DNA from 2 places in the Stenotrophomonas sp. STEN038 genome. Region 2 is predicted to be linked to the other one. Evidence: riboswitches for the same ligand, from Rfam matches in the RefSeq annotation. Region 2 holds a riboswitch; the other holds the start of a gene.

Region 1 (10,726 bases), on a different contig from region 2:
GCCGGGCCGGGGGTATCCAGCATGGCGGCCAGTGCATCTTCAACCTGCGCACGCTGGGTGATGCGGGTGGCGGGAATGCCGAACACCTGCACCAGCGCGGCGAAGTCCGGGTTGTCGGACAGGTCGATCTCGCTGTAGCGCTCGGCGAAGAACAGCTCCTGCCACTGCCGGACCATGCCCAGCGAGGAGTTGTCCAGCAGCACGATCTTAACCGGCAGGCGACAGCGGGCGATGGTGGCCAGCTCCTGCACGTTCATCATGAAGCTGCCATCACCGGAAACCAGCACCACGGTGCGATCGGGGCAGGCGAACTGCGCACCCATCGCCGCTGGCAGGCCGAAGCCCATCGTGCCCAGCGCGCCGGAGGTCAGGTGGTTGCGCGGGTGGTTGAAACGGCAATGCTGCGCCACCCACATCTGGTGCTGGCCGACATCGCAGGCGATGACGGTATCCGGCGGTGCCACTTCGCTCAGCCGCTTCAGCAGCGCTGGTGCGTAGATGTCATGGCCGGGCGCGTCATAGCGGGCGGCGAACTTCTCGCGGTTGGCGGCACAACGTGCACGCCAGCTGTTGCAGCTGCTGCGGATGCTGGTCAGTGCCTGCAGGCCGGTCTTGACGTTGCCGGGAATGGCGATGTCGACCGCGCGCAGCTTGGAGATCTCGTAGGCATCGGCATCCAGATGGATGACGCGGGCGAACGGGGCGAACTCAGCCAGCTTGCCGGTGGCACGGTCATCGAAACGGGCACCGACCACGATCAGCAGGTCCGACTCCTGCACCGCCATGTTGGCGGCGCGGGTGCCGTGCATGCCCAGCATGCCCAGGTATTGCGGATGATTGGCCGGCAATGCACCCAGGCCGCGCAGGGTCAGCACGGTCGGAATGCCGGAGCTTTCGACGAAATGACGGAACTCGCCAACCGCATCGGCCAGGCCGATGCCGCCACCGCCGTAGATCACGGGCTTCTCTGCAGCGGCAATCATTTCCACCGCGGCAGCCAGGCGTTCGGCCGAAGGTGCCGGCACCGGATCCACCGAGGCCGGCACGTGATCGGGCAGGTGCGAGGCATCACCCAATTGCACGTCCTTGGGCAGGTCGATCAGCACCGGACCGGGCCGCCCTTCACGGGCGACGCGGAAGGCTTCGGCAACCACCTGCGGCAGCTCATCAACGCTGCGCACCAACCAGCTGTGCTTGACGATCGGCATGGTCATGCCGAACACATCCAGTTCCTGGAACGCATCGGTACCCAGCAGCGGGGTAGCGACCTGACCGGTCAGGCACACCATCGGTACCGAGTCGAGCATGGCGTCGGCAATGCCCGTGACCAGGTTGGACGCACCCGGGCCGGAAGTGGCCACGCATACGCCTACCTTGCCGCTTGCGCGGGCATAGCCATTGGCAGCCAAAGCGGCGCCCTGCTCGTGTCGTACCAGGATGTGCTTGAGGCTGGAGTCCACCAATGCGTCGTAGAACGGCATGATGGTGCCGCCCGGGTAGCCGAACAGCGTTTGCACGCCTTCGGCTTCCAAAGCCTGCGTCAGCCAGCGTGCGCCGTTACGGGGCGCAGCGGGGGTGGAAGTGTTCATGCAGCGACCTTTGCCTGTTGCGGGTGGGGGACCGCGGGATGGAACCTGGCTGCGACCGTAGCGTGCATGCCCCGTGGCCCGCGCTTGGCGCGGGACACGGGATGCTGCGCTGGACGATTCGCCGGCACGTTCTTACGCCGTCTGACCTTGCAGCCAAACCATCTTGGCGCGCAGTTCCTTGCCAACCTTTTCGATCGGATGTTCCTTGTCGGCCTGCTGGAACTTCTTGTAGTTCGGCAGACCGGCTTCGTACTCGGCTTCCCAGTTCTTGGTGAAGGTGCCGTTCTGGATGTCGGTCAACACGTCCTTCATGCGTGCCTTCACCGAGGCATCGATGACGCGCGGGCCGCTGACGAAATCGCCGTACTGCGCGGTCTCGGAGATGAACTCCAGCATGCGGGTGATGCCGCCTTCGTAGAACAGGTCGACGATCAGCTTCAGTTCGTGCAGCACTTCGTAGTAGGCGATTTCCGGCTGGTAGCCGGCTTCCACCAGGGTTTCGAAGCCGGCCTGGACCAGCGAGGAAGCACCGCCGCACAGCACGGCCTGCTCGCCGAACAGATCGGTTTCGGTCTCTTCCTTGAAGGTGGTCTTGATGATGTTGGCGCGGGCGCCGCCCAGGCCAGCCGCATAGGCCAGTGCGAACTGCTCGGCCTTGCCGCTCTTGTCCTGGTAGACCGCGTAGATGCACGGCACGCCGCGGCCGATTTCATACTCGCGACGCACCAGTGCGCCCGGGCCCTTGGGTGCGACCAGCACCACGTCCAGATCGGCGCGCGGCTCGATCATGCCGAAATGCACGTTCAGGCCGTGCGCGAACAGCAGGCAGGCACCCTGCTTCATGTTCGGCGCCAACACTTCGTTGTACAGCTTCTTCTGCACCATGTCCGGGGTCAGCACGGCGACCAGGTCGGCGTCCTTGACCGCTTCGGCCGGGCTCTTGACGGTGAAGCCATCGGCCTGGGCCTTGACCTCGGTGGGGCCGCCAGCGCGCAGGCCGACAACCACGTCGAAGCCGGATTCACGCAGGTTCATGGCATGGGCGCGGCCCTGGCTGCCGTAACCGACAACGGCGATTTTGATCTGGGGCAGTTCGTTGGTGCTCATGGTGCTTGGTTTCCTTGCAATGAAGAGAGTCAGGCAGAAATAAAAACGGCCGTTGCGTCAGGACGCAGCGGCCGGGGCGGGCGGGGTGGACACCATGCAGGCGGCAGCGCTGCGGCAGGCAGCGTTGGCGGTGTGTTTGTTGGCGGTGTCTGGGGTCGGGTACATGGTTTCAGATGAAATAGAAGCTGGAAACGAAAAACCCCGCGCCGGGGCCGGTGCGGGGTCTTTGTTCGAATCTGGCATTTTCTGCTACGCGCCAGCTCGTCCCGCCCCTGTAGGTTCGGTAATAAGTACGAGTACAAGCAGCGACGCCGCGGCGTTGGCCGGGATCGAAGTTGTGTTGGCGGTGGTGTTGTGGCGTTGCAGCATTGGTCGAGATAACCACTACCTGCGGGTGCGTGTCAACGCTTGCAGGTGTGAATACCTGACATTGCCGCGCAAGCCCCGCCGCTACGGCATGGTTGCGGCTGAAACCTAAGCGCACCGGTAGCGCTTGCTGCGGGATTGCGCGGTTTCGGGCCAGCCGCGGCGGCTTGAATGCAGCCGAAGGAAAAATTTCCCCTGGCGATGATTGGATCGCGCCGCTTTTGCCGGTTTAGCAAGTAAGAGGCTCTTTTCTGGGCCAGCCCGAGGAAGATCGCCATGACCCAGTTAACAGGACAGGACACTACGTGTGCGGGGGCGGGCCGGTGTGGCGACCCGAATGGCGGACTGACCAGCGAACCGACCGTCGGCCTGCTGCAGCTGATGGGTCAGGGGGGTGGTCTGCCGACGCCATTGATCTATCGCAAGGGCTGGGTCCTGCTTGGCTACCTGGCGATCGAATCCAATCGCATGCATTCGCGGGCTGCGCTGGCGGCCCTGTTGTGGCCCAACCTGGGAGAGACCAGCGCCCTGACCAACCTGCGCCAGGTGCTGAGCAACCTCAATCGCTTCTGCAATCTGGCTTTGGGCGAAGGCATTCTGCGTATCGAACGCTCGGCGGTTGGCCTGATGCGTGGCGGTGCGCCTTTGTTCGATGTCGATCTGCTGCAGCAGGCGCCGTGTGAAGCGGTCCACCTGATGGCTGAGCAGCAAGTGTTTCTGGATGGAATGGAGGATGTGGCCGATTCCAACTTCCAGAGCTGGCTGGCGAGTACCCGGCAATTGCTGGACGCGCAGCTGATCGATGCGGCGGCTCGCTGCTGCGATGAAATGCTGGAGGCATCGCGTTGGGAGTCGGCGGTACAGCTGGCCAATGCCTTGAGTCAGCGCGATCCGTGGAACGAGGCACATACACGTCGGATGATGCGCGCACATGCCGGGACCGGCATGCGCGCTGCAGCACTGAAGGTCTACCATCGATTCGAATCGGTATTGCGGCAGGAACTGGGCCTGGATCCAGGCCAGGAGACGCGCGGGCTGCTGGAGCAGATCAGCGGCTGGTCAAGCGGGGGGCAGGAGACTGTCGGGGCGTTGGGAGTGGCGCGGGCCGGGACGTCGCCCTGAATTGCCAGCGGCATCCGACGGGTGTCTCGAGTTCCCTCATCTGACAATGTCCCTGCTTCGCGGTTCACGCCATTCCCACCGGGAAGCCGACCGTGGTGACCTGGCATGGGATTCTGGTTGATGCAAAAAGCCTGCGTGGACCACATCGCGCCATGAGGGCGCCTCCCTGGCAGTTGAACGACTGCACAAGGCGTGCGCTTGTATGGCGGCTGGGCTATCGTCCCGCTATTCCCTTGCTGGTCCTTCGCCATGTTGCGTACCGCGCTGTTGCTCGCCTTGTCCCTCGCGCCGGTAACGGTGCCTGCCGCAGACCGTATCACCGGGCATGAATTTGCCACCCGTTCGGAAGTCATCGCGCCGCATGCGATGGCGGCCACGTCGCAGCCGCTGGCCACGCAGATCGCGCTCGACGTGATGAAGGGCGGCGGCTCGGCGGTGGATGCGGCCATCGCCGCAAACGCCGCGCTTGGACTGATGGAACCGACCGGCAATGGCATTGGCGGTGACCTGTTCGCGATTGTCTGGGACCCGGCGACGCAGAAGCTGCATGGTTACAACGGCTCGGGCCGCTCGCCGCGTTCGCTGACGCTTGCAGAGCTGCAGCGGCGTGGCTTGAAGGAGATTCCTGCGACCGGGCCGCTGCCGGTGTCGGTGCCTGGCGCGGTGGATGGCTGGTTCGCCTTGCACGAACGCTTCGGGCGCAAGCCGATGGCGGAGAATCTGGCACCGGCAATCGCCTATGCGCGAGAAGGGCATCCGGTGTCCGAGGTCATTGCCTACTACTGGGATCGCTCGGTGCCCAAGCTGTCGCAGTATCCGGGTTTCAAAGAGCAGTTCACCATCGACGGGCAAGCGCCACGCAAGGGGCAGATGTGGCGCAACCCAAACCTTGCAAACACCTTGCAGCAGATTGCCGACGGCGGCCGCGATGCGTTCTACAAAGGCGACATCGCTCGCGGCATTGGCGACTACTTCAAGGCCAATGGCGGCTACCTGAGCTACGAGGACATGGCTGCGCACCAGGGTGAGTGGGTCGAGCCGGTCAGCAGCAACTACCGCGGCTACGACGTGTGGGAGTTGCCGCCGAACAGCCAGGGCATCGCCGCGCTGCAGATCCTCAACGTGCTGGAAGCATACGATTTCTCGAAGATTCCATTTGGCTCGGCAGAACATATCCATCTGTTCGTTGAGGCCAAGAAACTGGCGTTCGCCGATCGTGCACGCTTCTACGCGGACCCGGCATTCTCGCCGGCGCCGGTGCAGCGGCTGATCTCCAAAGAGTACGCAGCACAGCGCCGTGCGCTGATCTCGATGGACAAGGCCTTGAAGGAAGTGCAGCCGGGCACGCCCCGGCAGCTGGAGGAGGGCGACACCATCTACATGACCGTGGCCGATGCCGACGGCATGATGGTGTCATTGATCCAATCCAACTATCGCGGCATGGGTAGCGGCATGGCGCCACCGGGGCTCGGCTTCATCCTGCAGGATCGAGGCGAGATGTTCGTGCTGCAGAAGGATCATCCCAACGGTTATGCACCGGGCAAGCGGCCGTTCCAGACCATCATCCCGGCCTTCATCACCAAGGACGGCAAGCCGTTCGCCAGCTTTGGCGTGATGGGTGGCGCGATGCAGCCACAGGGGCATGCGCAGATCGTGATGAACCTGGTCGATTTCGGCATGAACCTGCAGGAGGCCGGCGACGCGCCGCGCATCCAGCATGAAGGCTCCACCGAGCCGACCGGGCAGGCCACGGCGATGAGTGACGGAGGTGAGGTCAATCTTGAAACCGGCTTTGCCTATGAGACGGTGCGCAGCCTGATGCGCAAGGGCCACCGTGTGGTGTTTGCCGACGGTCCTTATGGCGGCTATCAGGCAATCATGCGTGACCCGGAAAGTGGCGTTTACTACGGCGCTTCGGAAAGCCGCAAGGATGGGCAGGCGGCTGGTTATTGAGGCTCGTTGCTGAGCAAGCGGGGCGGTAACTGCGCCCTTCCGTCGGCCAGAGCCGAAGGGGAGGGCGCTTTGAACTTGAGTGAAACTCCGGGACAGCGCAGATTCTTTGTGGTCAGGGATCGGCGTTGGTGCCTGCTTCAGCGGCCGCACGCGCTGCTTCCTGTGCCGCCTGCTCGCGCTCGATCCACGCCTCCATCATGTGTCGTGCACGCTGCGCAAGCCGACGCTGCCGGTTGTGCTCGGCGTCCAGTACGCGGTACAGCGAAATCATCACCAACACCATCAACAGCGCGAATGGCAGTGCGGCAATGGTGATCATGCCCTGCAGTGCATCCAGTCCACCTGCGAGCAGCAATGCCGCGGCGATCAGTGCAATGGCAATGCCCCACACCAGCTTGCGCGACAGTGGTGGATCGCCGGCTTCATCGGTGGACATGCTGGCCAGCACCAGTACCGCGGAATCGGCGGAGGTGACGAAGAAAATCACCAGCAGGACCAGCGCCAGGCCCGACAGCAGCAATGACGCCGGCATGCTGTCGAACAGCGTGAACAACACCGTTTCATAGCCATTGCCCAGCGCCTGGACAAGATCGGCGTGGCCAAACAGCTGCGCCCACAGCGCGGTGCCACCGAAGACCGAGAACCACAGGAAGCCGAGCAGGGTTGGCGCCAGCACTACCCCGACCACGAACTCGCGGACGCTGCGGCCCCGCGATACCCGCGCAATGAATGCGCCCACGAACGGCGCCCAGGCAATCCACCAGGCCCAGTAGAAGATGGTCCAATCGGCGACCCAGGTACTGCCGGAGAAAGGCGACATGCGCAGGCTCATCGTCACCAGCTGGTTCAGGTAGGAGCCCAGCGTGGTGGTGAAGGTATCGAAGATGAAACCGGTGGGGCCGAGCACCAGCACTGCGGCCAGCAGCAATGCCGCCAACGCCAGATTGAAGTTGGACAACCACTTGATGCCACGGTCCACGCCGCTGGTGGTGGAGATCATGTAAAGCACGAAGGCGATGGCGATGACGGTCATCTGCAGTGGCACGCCTGCGGTGACGCCAAACACACGTTGCATGCCGGCGGCGATCTGGATGGTGCCGAATCCCAGCGTGGTGGCGACACCGATTGCGGTGGCGACCACGGCGGCAATGTTCACCAGCTTGCCAAACCAACCGCGATGATGGCGGCCGATCACCGGCTGCAGCATGTCGCTGATCAGGCCGCGGCCGTTGCGGTTGTACTGGAACCAGGCCATTGCCAGCCCGATCAAGGCATAGATCGCCCACGGGTGCAGGCCCCAATGGAAGAAGGAGTAGCGCATCGCGGCCCGGGCGGCATCCATGCTTTGCGGCGGAAGGCCTTCGGGTGGTGTGACGAAATGCGATACCGGCTCGGCTGCGCCCCAGAACACCAGGCCGATGCCCATGCCAGCGGCGAACAGCATCGACAGCCAGCTGGCGCGGGAAAAATCCGGCTCGGCATCTTCGCCGCCGATGCGCAGGCTGCCGAAGCGCCCGAACGCCAGGTACAGCAGGAAGGACAGCGTCAGGAACACGATCAGCAGGTACATCCAGCCGGCGCCACGCACAACCTGGGCCAGCGCGGCCTGCACCACGTCGTTGAAGGGGCCGGGCGCGAGGCCGGCAATCAGCACCAGCAGCGCGACCAGTGCAATGGAGACACGAAACACCATGAAGGAGCTTCTCCGATCAAATGAGTGATTGAGGGGAGCGAGCCTGAGCTTGCAGGACAGCCGGCTGGCACCGTGGCGCCAAACCGGGAAAGGAGGGGCGGCAAGCGCCGCAAGGCAGTCATTCGAAACGAGCCTGCGCGGGATGCTACTGAATGGCGCGTCACGATTACGTTAGTGGCTTGTGTTGTTGCGCAGGGCGATGCCCCGGGTAGTACCGTTGACCGGCGTTCCTGCTGGCTTGGCTTTCCCATCGATTGCGGGTCTAATGACGCCCGAAGCGGGGGTACCGTGACCATTGGGTCACGGTTGAGACATACCCTTCGAACCTGATCCGGCTCATACCGGCGTAGGGAAGCTTCGTGTGCCGCCAGTCGATGTCCCGCTATGGGCCAGGGCCGGGTGGCGTGCGCCTTCGCTTCGTTCCGTCATGCGAATCCCTCGCGTGGCCTTCGCACCCCGCGTGTGGATAGACAGGACGAATGCCAATGAACGCACAGCCCAGCCTGCAGCAACAGGCCCAGCAACTCTCCGAATCCGTTACCCGGCCGATTCCCGGTTCGCGCAAGATCTTCGTTGCGGGTTCGCGTACGGACCTGCAGGTGCCGATGCGCGAGATCGCGCTGACCCGCACACCAACCCTGTTTGGCGGCGAAGAGAATCATCCGGTCACCGTGTATGACACCTCCGGCCCGTACACGGACCCACAGGCCAATATCGATCTGGCAGTTGGGCTGGCGGCGGTGCGCAGCGCCTGGATCGAGGAACGCAGCGATACCGAGCAGTTGGCCGGGCTCAGTTCAGAGTTCGGTCGTGGTCGCCAGCACGATGCCAGGCTCGATGCCGTGCGCTTCCCCGGCCGCACGCTGCCGCGCCGTGCGATTGGTACCGCCAACGTCACCCAGATGCACTATGCGCGGCGCGGCATCGTTACCCCGGAGATGGAGTACGTCGCCATCCGCGAGAACCAGCGGTTGGATGCGGTGCGCGATGCAGGGCTGCTTGCCCAGCATCCGGGGCAGAGCTTCGGTGCCAGCATCCAGCAGATCATCACGCCGGAGTTCGTGCGCGATGAGATCGCGCGCGGCCGCGCGGTCCTGCCAAACAACATCAACCACCCCGAGTGTGAGCCGATGATCATCGGCCGCAATTTCCTGACCAAGATCAACGCCAATATCGGCAACAGCGCGGTTTCTTCCGGTATCGCCGAGGAAGTGGAGAAGCTGGTGTGGGCGATCCGCTGGGGCGGCGACACGGTGATGGATCTGTCCACCGGCAAGCACATCCATGAGACGCGCGAGTGGATCGTGCGCAATTCGCCGGTGCCGATTGGTACGGTGCCGATCTACCAGGCGCTGGAGAAAGTGGACGGGCGGGCCGAGGAGCTCACCTGGGAGATATTCCGCGATACCTTGATCGAACAGGCCGAGCAGGGCGTTGACTACTTCACCATCCATGCCGGGGTGTTGTTGCGACACGTGCCACTGACCGCGAAGCGCGTCACCGGCATCGTCTCGCGCGGTGGTTCGATCATGGCCAAATGGTGTCTGGCGCACCACAAGGAAAACTTCCTTTACACGCACTTCGAAGACATCTGCGACATCATGAAGGCCTACGACGTGTCCTTCAGTCTCGGTGACGGCCTGCGCCCTGGCTGCATTGCCGATGCCAACGACGCGGCGCAGTTCGGCGAACTGGAGGCGTTGGGCGAGCTGACCAAGACTGCGTGGAAGCACGATGTGCAGACCATCATCGAAGGTCCCGGTCATGTGCCGATGCAGCTGATCAAGCAGAACATGGACAAGCAGCTGCAGGAGTGCGGCGAAGCACCGTTCTATACGCTGGGGCCGCTGACCACCGACATCGCGCCGGGTTACGACCACATTACCAGTGCGATTGGTGCAGCGATGATTGGTTGGTACGGTACCGCGATGCTGTGCTACGTGACGCCGAAGGAGCACCTGGGCCTGCCCAACCGGCAGGATGTGCGCGACGGCATCATGGCGTACAAGATCGCCGCGCATGCCGCCGATCTGGCCAAGGGCCATCCGGGTGCGCAGGTCCGCGACAACGCCTTGAGCAAGGCGCGCTTCGAGTTCCGCTGGGAAGACCAGTTCAATCTCGGTCTGGATCCGGAAAAGGCCAAGGAATTCCATGATGAAACGCTGCCCAAGGATGCACACAAGCTGGCCCACTTCTGCTCGATGTGCGGCCCGCATTTCTGCTCGATGAAGATCACCCAGGATGTGCGTGAGTACGCGGCCGAGCAGGGGATGGATGAGGGGGTGGCGTTGGCGGCGGGGATGGCCGAGAAGTCGGCGCAGTTCCGCGAGCAGGGCGCGCAGGTCTACCGGGTCGAGTAGTCCTGCAATCCGGGGTGGGGCATCCAGCGGGTGCCCCGCCCATTGTTTGACGCCGGGACGGCTAAGGACGTGTTAGCGTGCGCTCGTCCACACCAGGGGTAGGCCATGAAACTTCGCTTCGTTTCCTTGCTTTTCGTCTTGTCCTCGCTGCTCCTGCTGGGCGCCTGCGCCAGCACACCGCGAGTTGCCAGCCAGGCCGATCCGACCGCTGACTTCTCGCGCTACCGCAGCTTTGCCTTCTACACCCCGCTCGCGCTTGAGCAGCATGGCTATACCACCATCACCAGCAATCGTATCCGCGCAGCGGTGCGCACGCAGATGGAATCACGTGGCTATCGGTTCGATGAAACCAACCCGGACCTGTGGGTGAACCTCAACGCCTACCTGCAGGACAAGACCCAGGTCACCACGATGCCGGAAGTGGATTACGACTATTACTACAGCTACCGCGCCCGCGGTTATGTTGCCGTGCCTTATTGGCGCGACCGCACCGACGTGCGCCAGTACACCGAAGGTACCTTGAACATCGACGTGGT
Region 2 (10,726 bases):
GTTGCATTGCATGCGGCAACTGCATGGACGCCTGCGACGATGCCATGGCCACCAGCCATTACCCGCTGGACCTGATCCATCGCGCCCGCCCGGCCAGTGATGGCGATGGCGCCCCATCTGGATTGCGCATCAAGCCGCTGGCGTTCGCCTGCATTACGCTGCTGTGCTTGGTCCTGGCGGCATTTACCGCTGCAAGCATTTAACAAGACGCGCGCTGTGGGAGCTGTGGGAGCGGCATAAGCCGCGAAGCTGACATTGCTTGAGCCATGGGCGTCCATGCCATCTGATGATCTACCGGCTTCGCGGCTCACGCCGCTCCTACAAGAGCCTGTGCTGATGACCTGCCGGCTTCGCGGCTTACGCCGCTCCTACAAAAGCCTTGTGTGCGGGCGGTGCCAGTACACTCGCACGGCATGCATACCCTTGAAGATCTCAAAAACGGCGCCCTCAACGGCGCCCAGACTGTTCGCCTGGTCAATCTGGGCCTGACCGAATTCCCGCAGGCGCTGTTCGCCCTGGCCGAAACACTGGAAGTGCTGGATCTGTCCGGCAACCAACTCAACTCGCTACCGGATGACCTGCGTCGGCTGCACAAGCTGCGCATCCTGTTCTGCTCCAACAACCCTTTTACGCAATTGCCAGCTGCGCTTGGCGACTGCGAGCAGCTGGAGATGATCGGCTTCAAGGCTTGCGCGATTACGCGTGTACCCGAGCGCAGCCTGCCAGCCCGGCTGCGCTGGTTGATCCTCACTGACAACCAGCTTCGCGAACTGCCGTCAGCGCTTGGCCAGCGGCCGCGACTGCAGAAGTTGATGCTTTCCTGCAACCAACTCACTGCCCTGCCCGATCTGAGCACCTGCAAGGCACTGGAACTGCTGCGGGTTGCCAGCAATCAGTTCGAGGAGGTTCCGGCAACATTACTCGCACTGCCGAACCTGGCGTGGCCGGCGCTGGCCGGCAATCCGCTGACCGCAGCAGCCGAACATGCTGCGCTGGCAGATGCGCATCACCATGCCATCCGCTACGACGAGCTCGATATGGGCGAGCTGCTGGGAGAAGGCGCCAGCGGCCATATCCATCGCGCAGCATTCAAGAACAGCGGCGAAACGATTGCCGTCAAAGTGTTCAAGGCGGCATTTACCAGCGATGGCACACCGCAGTCGGAGCTCGCTGCAGGTCTGGCCGCCAGCGGCCACCCGAACCTGCTTGTACCGCTGGCGGTGGTTGAAGGCCACCCCGAAGGTCGCTTGGCAGTAGCGATGCCCTTGCTCCCACCGGTTTACGTCAACCTGGCCAGCCCACCCAGCCTTGCCAGTTGCACACGCGATGTCTATGCAGCGGACGCGCGCTTAACGCCTGCCATTGCCGAACGCCTGCTTGGCTGCATCCACTCAGCACTCACCCACCTGCATGCGCAGGGCGTGCTGCATGGCGACCTGTATGCCCACAACATCCTGTGGAACCCGGCCAGTGGCGAAGCGGTATTGAGCGACTTCGGCGCAGCAATGTTGAGCAGCAACCTGCCACCAGCAGATCGCGCGCATCTGCAGGCAGTCGAGTGGCGTGCGTTCGCGCACCTTGAAGATGAGATCAGAGTACGTACTGACAACTGACTGCAGACCTTTACTACTACTTGCGCGCATCCGCAACGCGCGTCTGGGCCCGCGCACACGCACTCAGTGCGTGCTGACGCCAGTTGGCCACTCGCAAACGCGTGTCAACCGCGCCTTTTGCACTCGCCAGTCTGGGATCGCGCAGATCAAAGAGAAATCGCAGAAAACAAAAAAGCCCTGATTTCTCAGGGCTTTTTGCTTACTACTTGGAGGCCTGGGTCGGAATCGAACCGGCGTACGCGGATTTGCAATCCGCTGCATAACCACTCTGCTACCAGGCCAAACTATTGCACCGCCGAAGCACTACACCGCCTCGACATGAAAAGACCCCGCTGCGGGGGCCCTTTCCGATTTGGAGCGGGAAACGAGACTCGAACTCGCGACCTCAACCTTGGCAAGGTTGCGCTCTACCAACTGAGCTATTCCCGCGGTGTGGGCGAATCATACAGACTTCGGCAGGGGCGCGCCAGCGCTTTTTAACAATTCCTTTCACATAGGCTGGATGGCTGTCTGCGTCGGCTCTGCAATCCCTGTAGAGCCGAGCCATGCTCGGCTGGGGCTTTACCGGGAAGGCCCCAGCCGAGCATGGCTCGGCACTACAGTTTTAGCCCCTCTCCCGCTTGTGGGAGAGGGGTTGGGGTGAGGGGAGCTTTACGCTGGTAAAGCCCTTGCCGAGCATGGCTCGGCACTACATGTGTGTGCTGCCTGCAGCTTGGGCGGAGCTGGCGTACCATCGCGCCTCCGCCGCATCACCTGCTCCAGCCTGTTCCGATGACCCAGCAATCACACCGCGTGCAAGGCCTCAACAATGATGAAGTGGCCGCCGACTGGCCCGCCATCGAAGTGGCTGAACTTGCATGGCTACGTGATCACTACCCGCAGCTGAATGCCGGCAGTGCCCTGCTTTGGCACAGTCCGCGACCGATGTCGGCCGCCGCGATTGTCACCGGCCCGTACGGCAATGTCTTCATCAAACGGCATCACCAACTGGTGCGTAGTGCTGCCTGTCTGCAGGAGGAGCACCGGTTCATCACCCATCTCGCCAATGCAGGGGTTCCGGTTGTCCAGCTCCTGCGCAACCATCACGGCGAAACCGTCATCGAACATGGCGACTGGACCTACGAGCTGTACGCCGTGGCCGATGGACAGGACCTGTACCGGGATGACCCATCGTGGACGCTGCTGACCGAAGTCGAACGCGCGCGCGCTGCCGGCCGCATGCTGGCCACCCTGCACCACGCCTCCTCCAGCTATGACGCGCCCCAGCGCAGCACCCACCTGCTGGTCGCACGTGATGAGCTGATCCGTGCGGAAGACCCGATCGCGGCCCTCAAAGCCGATCTCTGCAACCGACCCGGTCTGGCCCGCTACTTGTCGCGCATTCCTTGGGAGCAACAACTGCAGCGCAGCGTCATGCCTTGGCACATCGGCCTGGCAGCACGCCTACAGGCCGAACCTCGGCTCTGGGCACACAACGACTGGCATGTCTCCAACCTGCTGTGGGGCCATGGTGAGAATGCGATGGAAGTCAGCAGCGTGCTCGACTTCGGCCTGGCCTCCCCTACCAGCGCGCTGTTCGATCTGGCGACGGCCATCGAACGCAACGCCATCGCATGGCTGGAACTGGAGCGCGGCGCCGAGGCGGTACGCATCGATATCGCATTGGCCGTGCTCGACGGCTACCGCGAAGTACTGCCGCTGTCGGCCGAACGGGTACACCTGCTGGCCGACCTGTTGCCCATGGTGCATTTCGACTTTGCACTGTCCGAAGTCGATTATTTCGAAGGTGTCACCGGCTCTACCGCCAATGCCGATGTCGCCTGGCAGCCATTCATGCTTGGCCACCCCGAGTGGTTCGCCAGCCAGCAAGGCCAGACCTTGTTGCAGGCCCTGCACGCCGCCGCCTGAAGCGGCTCGACTCGCAAATCATTCGCATTTGTAGTGAAATGGCGCCCTGAAGCGGGGGTGCCTGGATTTGCCAGGCTGAGAGAGTCCCTTGGAACCTGATCCGGTTTGCACCGGCGTAGGGAGCTTTGAGCAGCAGCCGTCGCGCCGTCATTGGCGCTGCGCATGCGCGCCTTCGCTTCGTCTCCCTTGTTGCCTGAAGACGAATCGAATGAACCGCTGCCTGCGCCCCACGCTGTTGTCTCTCGCCCTGAGCACCGCCCTGCCGCTGTACGCCAGCGACACCGGCCTCGATGCGGCTGCCGAACACTCCCCCACCGAACTGGCCGCCGTACGTGTGCAGGCCCGCCAGCCGGACGCGGACAACTCCCGCGCCAACAGCTTTGGCAGCGGCGACTGGAAAAGCACGCCGGCATCGATGAACGTGCTGGACCGCGACTTCCTCGACCACCAGCAGGTGCGCTCGCTGTCCGAACTGGCCAGCAATGACGCCTCGCTGGGCGATGCCTATGCTCCGGTCGGCTACTACCAGAACGTCGCCATCCGTGGCTTCGCGCTGGATACGGCCACCGGTTATCGCTTCAACGGCATGTCGATTGCCGGCGAACAGCGCCTGGCACTGGAGAACCTGCAGTCAGTGGAAGTCCTCAAGGGCGAAGCCGGCCTGGCCGCTGGCGTCATGGCACCCGGCGGCATCATCAACTACGTCGGCAAGCGGCCGGCGGAAGTACGCACCGTCACCCTCGGCACCGACAACGAAGGCTCGCGCTATGCCGCCATCGACGTCGGCCATTGGCTGACCCCGCGCATCGGCCTGCGCTTCAACGCAGCGTGGGACGACAGCGCGTCCTATATCGAACATGCCGATGGCCGCCGCAACTTCTACTCGCTTGCAACCGACTGGCTGATCGGCGAGCGCGGCAAGCTCGAAGTGGATGCCAACTACCAGACCAGCGCGCAGCGCTCGGCTTCCGGCTACCAGCTGCTGGGCGGAAGCGAACTGCCGACCGGCGTGGACCGCGAGCAGTTGCTCGGCTACCAGCCGTGGCAGAAGCCGGTAGGCATCGCCAGCACCAATATCACCGCATTGCATACCTACGACTTCAATGCGAACTGGCAGTCGCGGGTGGCCGTCAGCCACAGCCGCACGGTGATCGACGACAACGTCGCCTTCGCCTATGGCTGCTACTACGCCGCCGAGTGTGCCGATGGCAGCGTGCCCGGCAATTACTTCGCCCCCAACGGCGACTACGACATCTATGACTACCGCAGCCCGGACGACACCCGTCGCAACCAGGAACTGCGCGCCGAGCTGCGCGGCAGCTTCGACACCGGCAGCATCGGCCATCAACTGACCATCGGTGCCGACCAGTTCCGCCGCACCGTGGACAAGCGCCGTAACGTCAACGAATACGTCGGCACCGTCAACATCCACGACAAGCAGCTGCCAGTATTCGATCCCTCGCCGCTGATGCCCGGCGCCTCCGCACGTCGCCTGGACAGCCGCCAGACCGCCGTCTTCGCACTGGACCGCATCCAGCTCAATGACGACTGGCAATGGCTGGCCGGCGGCCGCTACGTGCGCCTGGACGAACGCGCCTACGACAAGCGCGGCAACCCGCAACGTCGCAGTCGCCTGTCGCGCTTTCTGCCGCAGACCGCGCTGATGTGGAAAGCCAGCGACAACATCAATGCCTACGCCAGCTATGTCGAAGGCATCTCGCTCGGCCAGGAAGCACCGTTCTGGACCGCCAACGCCGATACCTTCCTGCCGGCAGTGCAGTCGCGCCAGCTCGAAGTCGGCGTGAAGTACGCCAGCAGTGACCAACTGACCCTGGGCGCGGCACTGTTCCGCACCACCCAGCCCTACCAGTACGCAAAGCCCGACGACAGCGATGTCGGCTACACCTTCGTCGAGGAAGGCAAGCAGGCGCACATCGGCCTGGAGCTGACCGCCAACGGCCAGCTCACCGATGCACTGCAGATCACCGCCAGCGCCAGCGTGTTGCAGGCGCGCGCGCGCGACACCGGCACGCCAAGCTACGAAGGCCATCAGCTGGTCAACGTTCCCAAGCTGCGCACCAGCGTGCACCTGAGCTATGCACTGCCCTTCGTTGAAGGGATGGACCTGACCGGTGGCTGGCGTTACGCCTCGGCCAACACCGCACGCGCTGATGGTGCGGTACGTGCACCGAGCTACAACGTGTTCGACGCCGGGCTGCGCCTCAAGCACCAGCTGCAAGGTCACGCCGTCAGCTGGAACCTGTCGGTGGACAATGTATTCAACCGCTTCTACTGGCGCGATACCGGCAGCAGCATGGGCGATTACTACCTGTTCCCGGGCGCACCGCGACAGGCTCGCGTGTCGGTGAGCTTCGCGCTGTGAACAGCGCAACGCTCGAATGGTCGGCCGCGCTATGCAGCATTCTCGGCGTCTGGTTGATGGCGCAACGGCGAATGGTTGCATGGCCGGTCGGCCTGTTGTCGGTTGCACTGTATGCATTGGTGTTCGCCGAGGCCAAGTTGTACTCGGACACCTTGCTGCAGCTCGCCTTCGCCGTTTTCCTGGTCTACGGCTGGATCAACTGGCGGCGCCACGCCGCCGACGAAGGCAGCGTGCGCATCGTGCCCTTGTCGCGCAGCAAGATGCTGCGTGACCTGGGTATTGGCTTGCTTGGCGGCATCGCACTCGGCGCCGGCATGCACAACTTCACCGACGCATCACTGCCGTGGCTGGATGCGATGCTGACCGGATTGAGCCTGGTCGCGCAGTGGTGGCAGGCACGCCGTCACACCGCCACCTGGTGGCTGTGGATCGCAGTCGACGTGGTCTACGTGGGCGCGTATCTGTTCAAGTCACTGCATGTGACTGCGGCGCTGTACGTGTTCTTCCTCGGCCTTGCCGTGGTCGGGCTGCGTGCATGGACTGCAGCGGCCCATACTCCGACCGCGGAACCCGCTGCGCACGGCGCGCACTGAGCGCTCCGTCGCATCGCCACTGCTGCCGGCACCGGCAGCGGTGGCTGCAGGCAAAAACACTGGACAATAAAAAAGCCCCGTCAGGGGCTTTTCTTTACCTGCAGATATCACATGGAATCTGCTGGTCATTATCTGGAGCGGGAAACGAGACTCGAACTCGCGACCTCAACCTTGGCAAGGTTGCGCTCTACCAACTGAGCTATTCCCGCGGATTGAATGCAGCACCTGCCGAGCAGAGCACCAACATTCGAGATGTATCGCAAGACTGGAGCGGGAAACGAGACTCGAACTCGCGACCTCAACCTTGGCAAGGTTGCGCTCTACCAACTGAGCTATTCCCGCAGGCTTGCTACATCTATTTACTCATCAAGCCACGAATGAACACGGATCGATGTTTGAAACTGGAGCGGGAAACGAGACTCGAACTCGCGACCTCAACCTTGGCAAGGTTGCGCTCTACCAACTGAGCTATTCCCGCTTGGGAGGCGAAATTCTACATGCATTGGGCGCAGTGTCAACAGCCTGTTCACTTTTTAACTGCGCCATTCCTTGCGGCTTTTTCATCTTCACGCAGGCTCGGCCAAGCCGCACGCAGGTACTGCAAGGCAGACACCAGAGTCAGCAAAGCGGCGATGGCCAACATCCAGTCACCAATATGGAAAACCGGCTCGCCCATCCAGATGGTCTTGTACGAGGTATTGGGCGACACGGAGTACAACAGACACAGCAACGCCACCATCTGCGCGGTGGTCTTGACCTTGCCGATCATCGCCACCCGCACCTTGGCGCGCTGGCCGATCTCGGCCATCCACTCGCGCAATGCCGAAACCGCGATTTCACGGCCCACGATCACCGCCGCCCAGAACGCCATCCACGGCGTCGGGTGCCCCTGCACGATCAGGAACAAGGCCACCGCCACCATCAACTTGTCCGCCACCGGGTCCAGGAACGCGCCGAACGCCGAATGCTGCTCGTACTTGCGCGCCACCCAGCCGTCCAGCCAATCGGTGATCGCCGCCAGGCCGAAAATCGCCGCCGAGGCGAAATTGGTCCAGGCGTAGGGCAGGTAGAACACCAGCACCAGCACCGGGATCATCAGGATCCGCAGCAGCGTCAGCCAGGTGGGGATGGTCAATTTCATTACAACATTACTCCGCTGCCGAATCGGGTACCGACAGACCATGAAGGTTAGCGTAGATACGCGCAGCGAGGGCGGCATTGATGCCTTCCACGCGGGCGATTTCAGCCTCGCCCGCGGCTTTCAGGCCGGCAATGCCGCCGAAATGCTTGAGCAGACTGGCGCGCCGACGCGGGCCGATACCGGGAATATCCTCGAGCTTGCTGGTCATGCGTGTCTTCTGACGACGCCCGCGGTGGCCGGTAATGGCAAAGCGATGGGCCTCGTCACGCACCTGCTGGATGAACTGCAGGGCCGGTGACGCCGCGCCGGGGCGCAGCTCACGACCATCGGGCAGCACCAGTGCTTCATGGCCGGCACGGCGCTCCACGCCCTTGGCCACGCCCACCAGCATCACCCCTTCCACGCCCAGGTCAGCCAGCGCCGCCTGTGCCTGTGCCAACTGTCCAGCGCCACCATCGATCAGCAACACGTCCGGCAACACCCCGCCCTCTTCCACCGCACGGCGGAAGCGCCGGTCGATGGCCTGTCGCATGGCGGCGTAATCGTCGCCCGGCTCGATGCCGCTGATGTTGTAGCGCCGGTACTGCGCACGCACCGGCCCGGCCGCATCAAACACGACGCAGGAGGCCACCGTGGCCTCACCCATTGTGTGACTGATATCGAAACACTCCACGCGCCTGACCGGCTCAGCCAGCCCTAGCATCTCGCGCACCGCTTCACTGCGTGCCTGCTGCGCACCTGCGCTGTCCATCTCGGCGACCAGGGTGATCTGCGCATTGCGACTGGCCAGTTCCACGTAGCCGGCGCGTTCACCACGCACGTTCCACTTCAAGGCCACTTTCCGCTCGGCCGACGCGCTCAGCGCGGCCTCGATCATCTCCGCATCCGGAATCTGCCGATCCAGCAGCACTTCAGCCGGCGGCTCATGTTCGACGTAATACTGCGAGACAAACGCCGCCAACACTTCTTCGGCGCTGTCCTCGCCATTGGTGCGCGGGAAGAACGCACGCGTGCCCAGGTTGCGGCCATCGCGGAATGCGAGCAGCATCACGCAGGCGCTGGCACCCTGGGTTGCACAGGCCAGCACGTCCAGATCGGCGGCGCGTCCATCCACGTATTGGCGGTTCTGCATGCTGCGCAACGAAGCCACCAGATCACGCAACCGCGCAGCTCGCTCGAACTCCAGCGTATCGCTGGCCTGCTGCATCGCCTGCATCAGTTCTTCGGCGAGCTGATCGCTCTTGCCTTCCAGGAACATCGCCGCGCGTCGCACCGATTCATCGTATTCGGCCTGCGGCACCAGCTCCACGCAGGGCGCACTGCAACGACCAATCTGGTACTGCAGGCAGGGCCGTGAGCGGTTGCGGAACACGCTGTCCTCGCAGCTGCGCAGCTTGAACAGCTTGTGCATCAGGTTCAACGTTTCGCGCACCGCGCCAACGCCCGGATACGGACCGTAGTAGCGGCCCGGCACCGCTCGCGGGCCACGATGCAGGGCGATCCGTGGCCATTGCTCGCGGGTCAGCAGCACCTGCGGATAGGTTTTGTCGTCACGCAGCGAAACGTTGTAACGCGGGTTCAGCGACTTGATCAGCTGGTTTTCCAGCAGCAGCGCTTCAGCCTCGGTGCGGGTCACGGTGACATCCATCCGCGCCACCTGCGACAGCATCATCATGATGCGACGGCTCTTCGGCGAGCCATTGAAGTAGCTGCCCACGCGCTTGCGCAGCGCACCGGCCTTGCCCACGTACAGCAAGCTGTCATCGGCGGCGTACATCCGGTACACACCTGGCGCGGTACTCAGTGCCGCAGCGAAGGCCTTGCCATCGAATTCATTGGCAACTACGTCGGTCATCCTTCAATCGGTACTTCACTCAGTTCACCGCTGAGCGGATCAAAACGCAGCACCGCATGCGCATCGGTTTCGGCAATCCAGATGGCGCCCGCAGCTACTGCCAACGCAGCCGGGCCATGCAGACGGCGCGGCAGATTGACCGTGGACAGATCACCTCCGCCCAGGCGGAGGGTACGCAGCGAGCCATTGCCGGCATCGGCAATCCACAGCAGTGGCGAATCCGGCCCCATCGCCAGCGCCAACGGGTACTGCAGGCGCGCACGCAGGCGTGGGCCATCAACATTGCCCGACTCCCATGGCCCCTGCCCAACCAGGGTCTGCACCAGGTCGCCACGCAGCTGCACCGAACGGATCGCCGAACCCAGCGCATCGCACACGTACAGAGTCTGCTGGACCGCAACCAGGCTGCTGGGCTGCGCAAATGCGGCCAGATGACCACTGCCGTCACGCACTTCCATCGCACCGGCACCCGCCCGCCAACGCAGCTCGCGCGTGCCCAGGTCATAACTCCAGATGTGGTTGTCACCGGCCATCGCGATGTGGACCTGGTTGTCCGCCACAGCCACTGCCGCGGGGTGATTGAGCGGGCTGTCCCAGGGCTGGGCCAGCACGCCGGCACGCGGATCACCGGCACGGCCATTCCCGCACAAGGTCCCCACCTGTCCGCTGATCAGGTTGATGCTGCGCAGGGCGTGGTTGCCGGTGTCGGCCACATAAAGGCTCTCGCGCACCAGAGCCAAGCCCTGCGGGCGATTGAAGGCAGCTTCGCCGGTGCCGCCATTGATCAGGTCGGCGCTCCCCAGGCCGAACTGACGCAGAACGCGGCCGTCGTGGTTGCACTCGATAATTCGATGGTGGCCGGTGTCGGCCACGTACAGGCGATCTGCCGTTGCAACCAGTCCGCCCGGGAACAGCAGCGGCAGGCGCGGTTCGGCGTTGATCTCACGGATGCCGTAGGCATCGTCGTCCAGCGGACGCATCACGCCTTCGCCCAAGCCGTTCAAGGCCCGCTCCAAGTCGCCAGTCGCGCCCACCAGCCGCTCCTGCTCCTGCCCGTAAGCATCGAGCATCAGCAAGGTTGGCCAGGACTGCACCTCGAACCGGCGCCAGGCATCCCACTGCGCGTCCAGCACGATGGGGGCGCTGATGCCCTGCCTGCGCAGCAGCTTCAAGGCTTGCTGCGGCTCGCGTTCGAACTCGAAGCGCGGCACCTGCACCACCAGCAACTGTACC

What was found. A riboswitch is a leader RNA that binds a small molecule or an ion and turns the genes downstream of it on or off. The one in region 2 is predicted to bind thiamine pyrophosphate.
Region 1: linked by a shared signal. The riboswitch ahead of thiC (phosphomethylpyrimidine synthase ThiC) and the one ahead of ACVOLS_RS06635 (TonB-dependent receptor) in region 2 are both predicted to bind thiamine pyrophosphate.

The regions. Positions count from the first base shown of each region.
Region 1 is NZ_JBRRDW010000012.1:46,011-56,736, forward strand. It holds gene ilvG (acetolactate synthase 2 catalytic subunit) at 1-1,589, opposite strand, end outside; gene ilvC (ketol-acid reductoisomerase) at 1,722-2,696, opposite strand; gene ACVOLS_RS07190 (AfsR/SARP family transcriptional regulator) at 3,339-4,184, shown strand; gene ggt (gamma-glutamyltransferase) at 4,434-6,137, shown strand; gene ACVOLS_RS07200 (BCCT family transporter) at 6,250-7,830, opposite strand; TPP riboswitch at 8,100-8,201, shown strand; gene thiC (phosphomethylpyrimidine synthase ThiC) at 8,316-10,190, shown strand; gene ACVOLS_RS07210 (DUF4136 domain-containing protein) at 10,296-10,726, shown strand, end outside.
Region 2 is NZ_JBRRDW010000011.1:37,921-48,646, reverse strand. It holds gene ACVOLS_RS06660 (4Fe-4S dicluster domain-containing protein) at 1-203, shown strand, start outside; gene ACVOLS_RS06655 (leucine-rich repeat-containing protein kinase family protein) at 414-1,613, shown strand; tRNA gene ACVOLS_RS06650 (tRNA-Cys) at 1,821-1,894, opposite strand; tRNA gene ACVOLS_RS06645 (tRNA-Gly) at 1,967-2,042, opposite strand; gene ACVOLS_RS06640 (phosphotransferase enzyme family protein) at 2,385-3,521, shown strand; TPP riboswitch at 3,565-3,660, shown strand; gene ACVOLS_RS06635 (TonB-dependent receptor) at 3,730-5,904, shown strand; gene pnuC (nicotinamide riboside transporter PnuC) at 5,901-6,497, shown strand; tRNA gene ACVOLS_RS06625 (tRNA-Gly) at 6,631-6,706, opposite strand; tRNA gene ACVOLS_RS06620 (tRNA-Gly) at 6,764-6,839, opposite strand; tRNA gene ACVOLS_RS06615 (tRNA-Gly) at 6,900-6,975, opposite strand; gene pgsA (CDP-diacylglycerol--glycerol-3-phosphate 3-phosphatidyltransferase) at 7,024-7,638, opposite strand; gene uvrC (excinuclease ABC subunit UvrC) at 7,646-9,493, opposite strand; gene ACVOLS_RS06600 (hypothetical protein) at 9,490-10,726, opposite strand, start outside.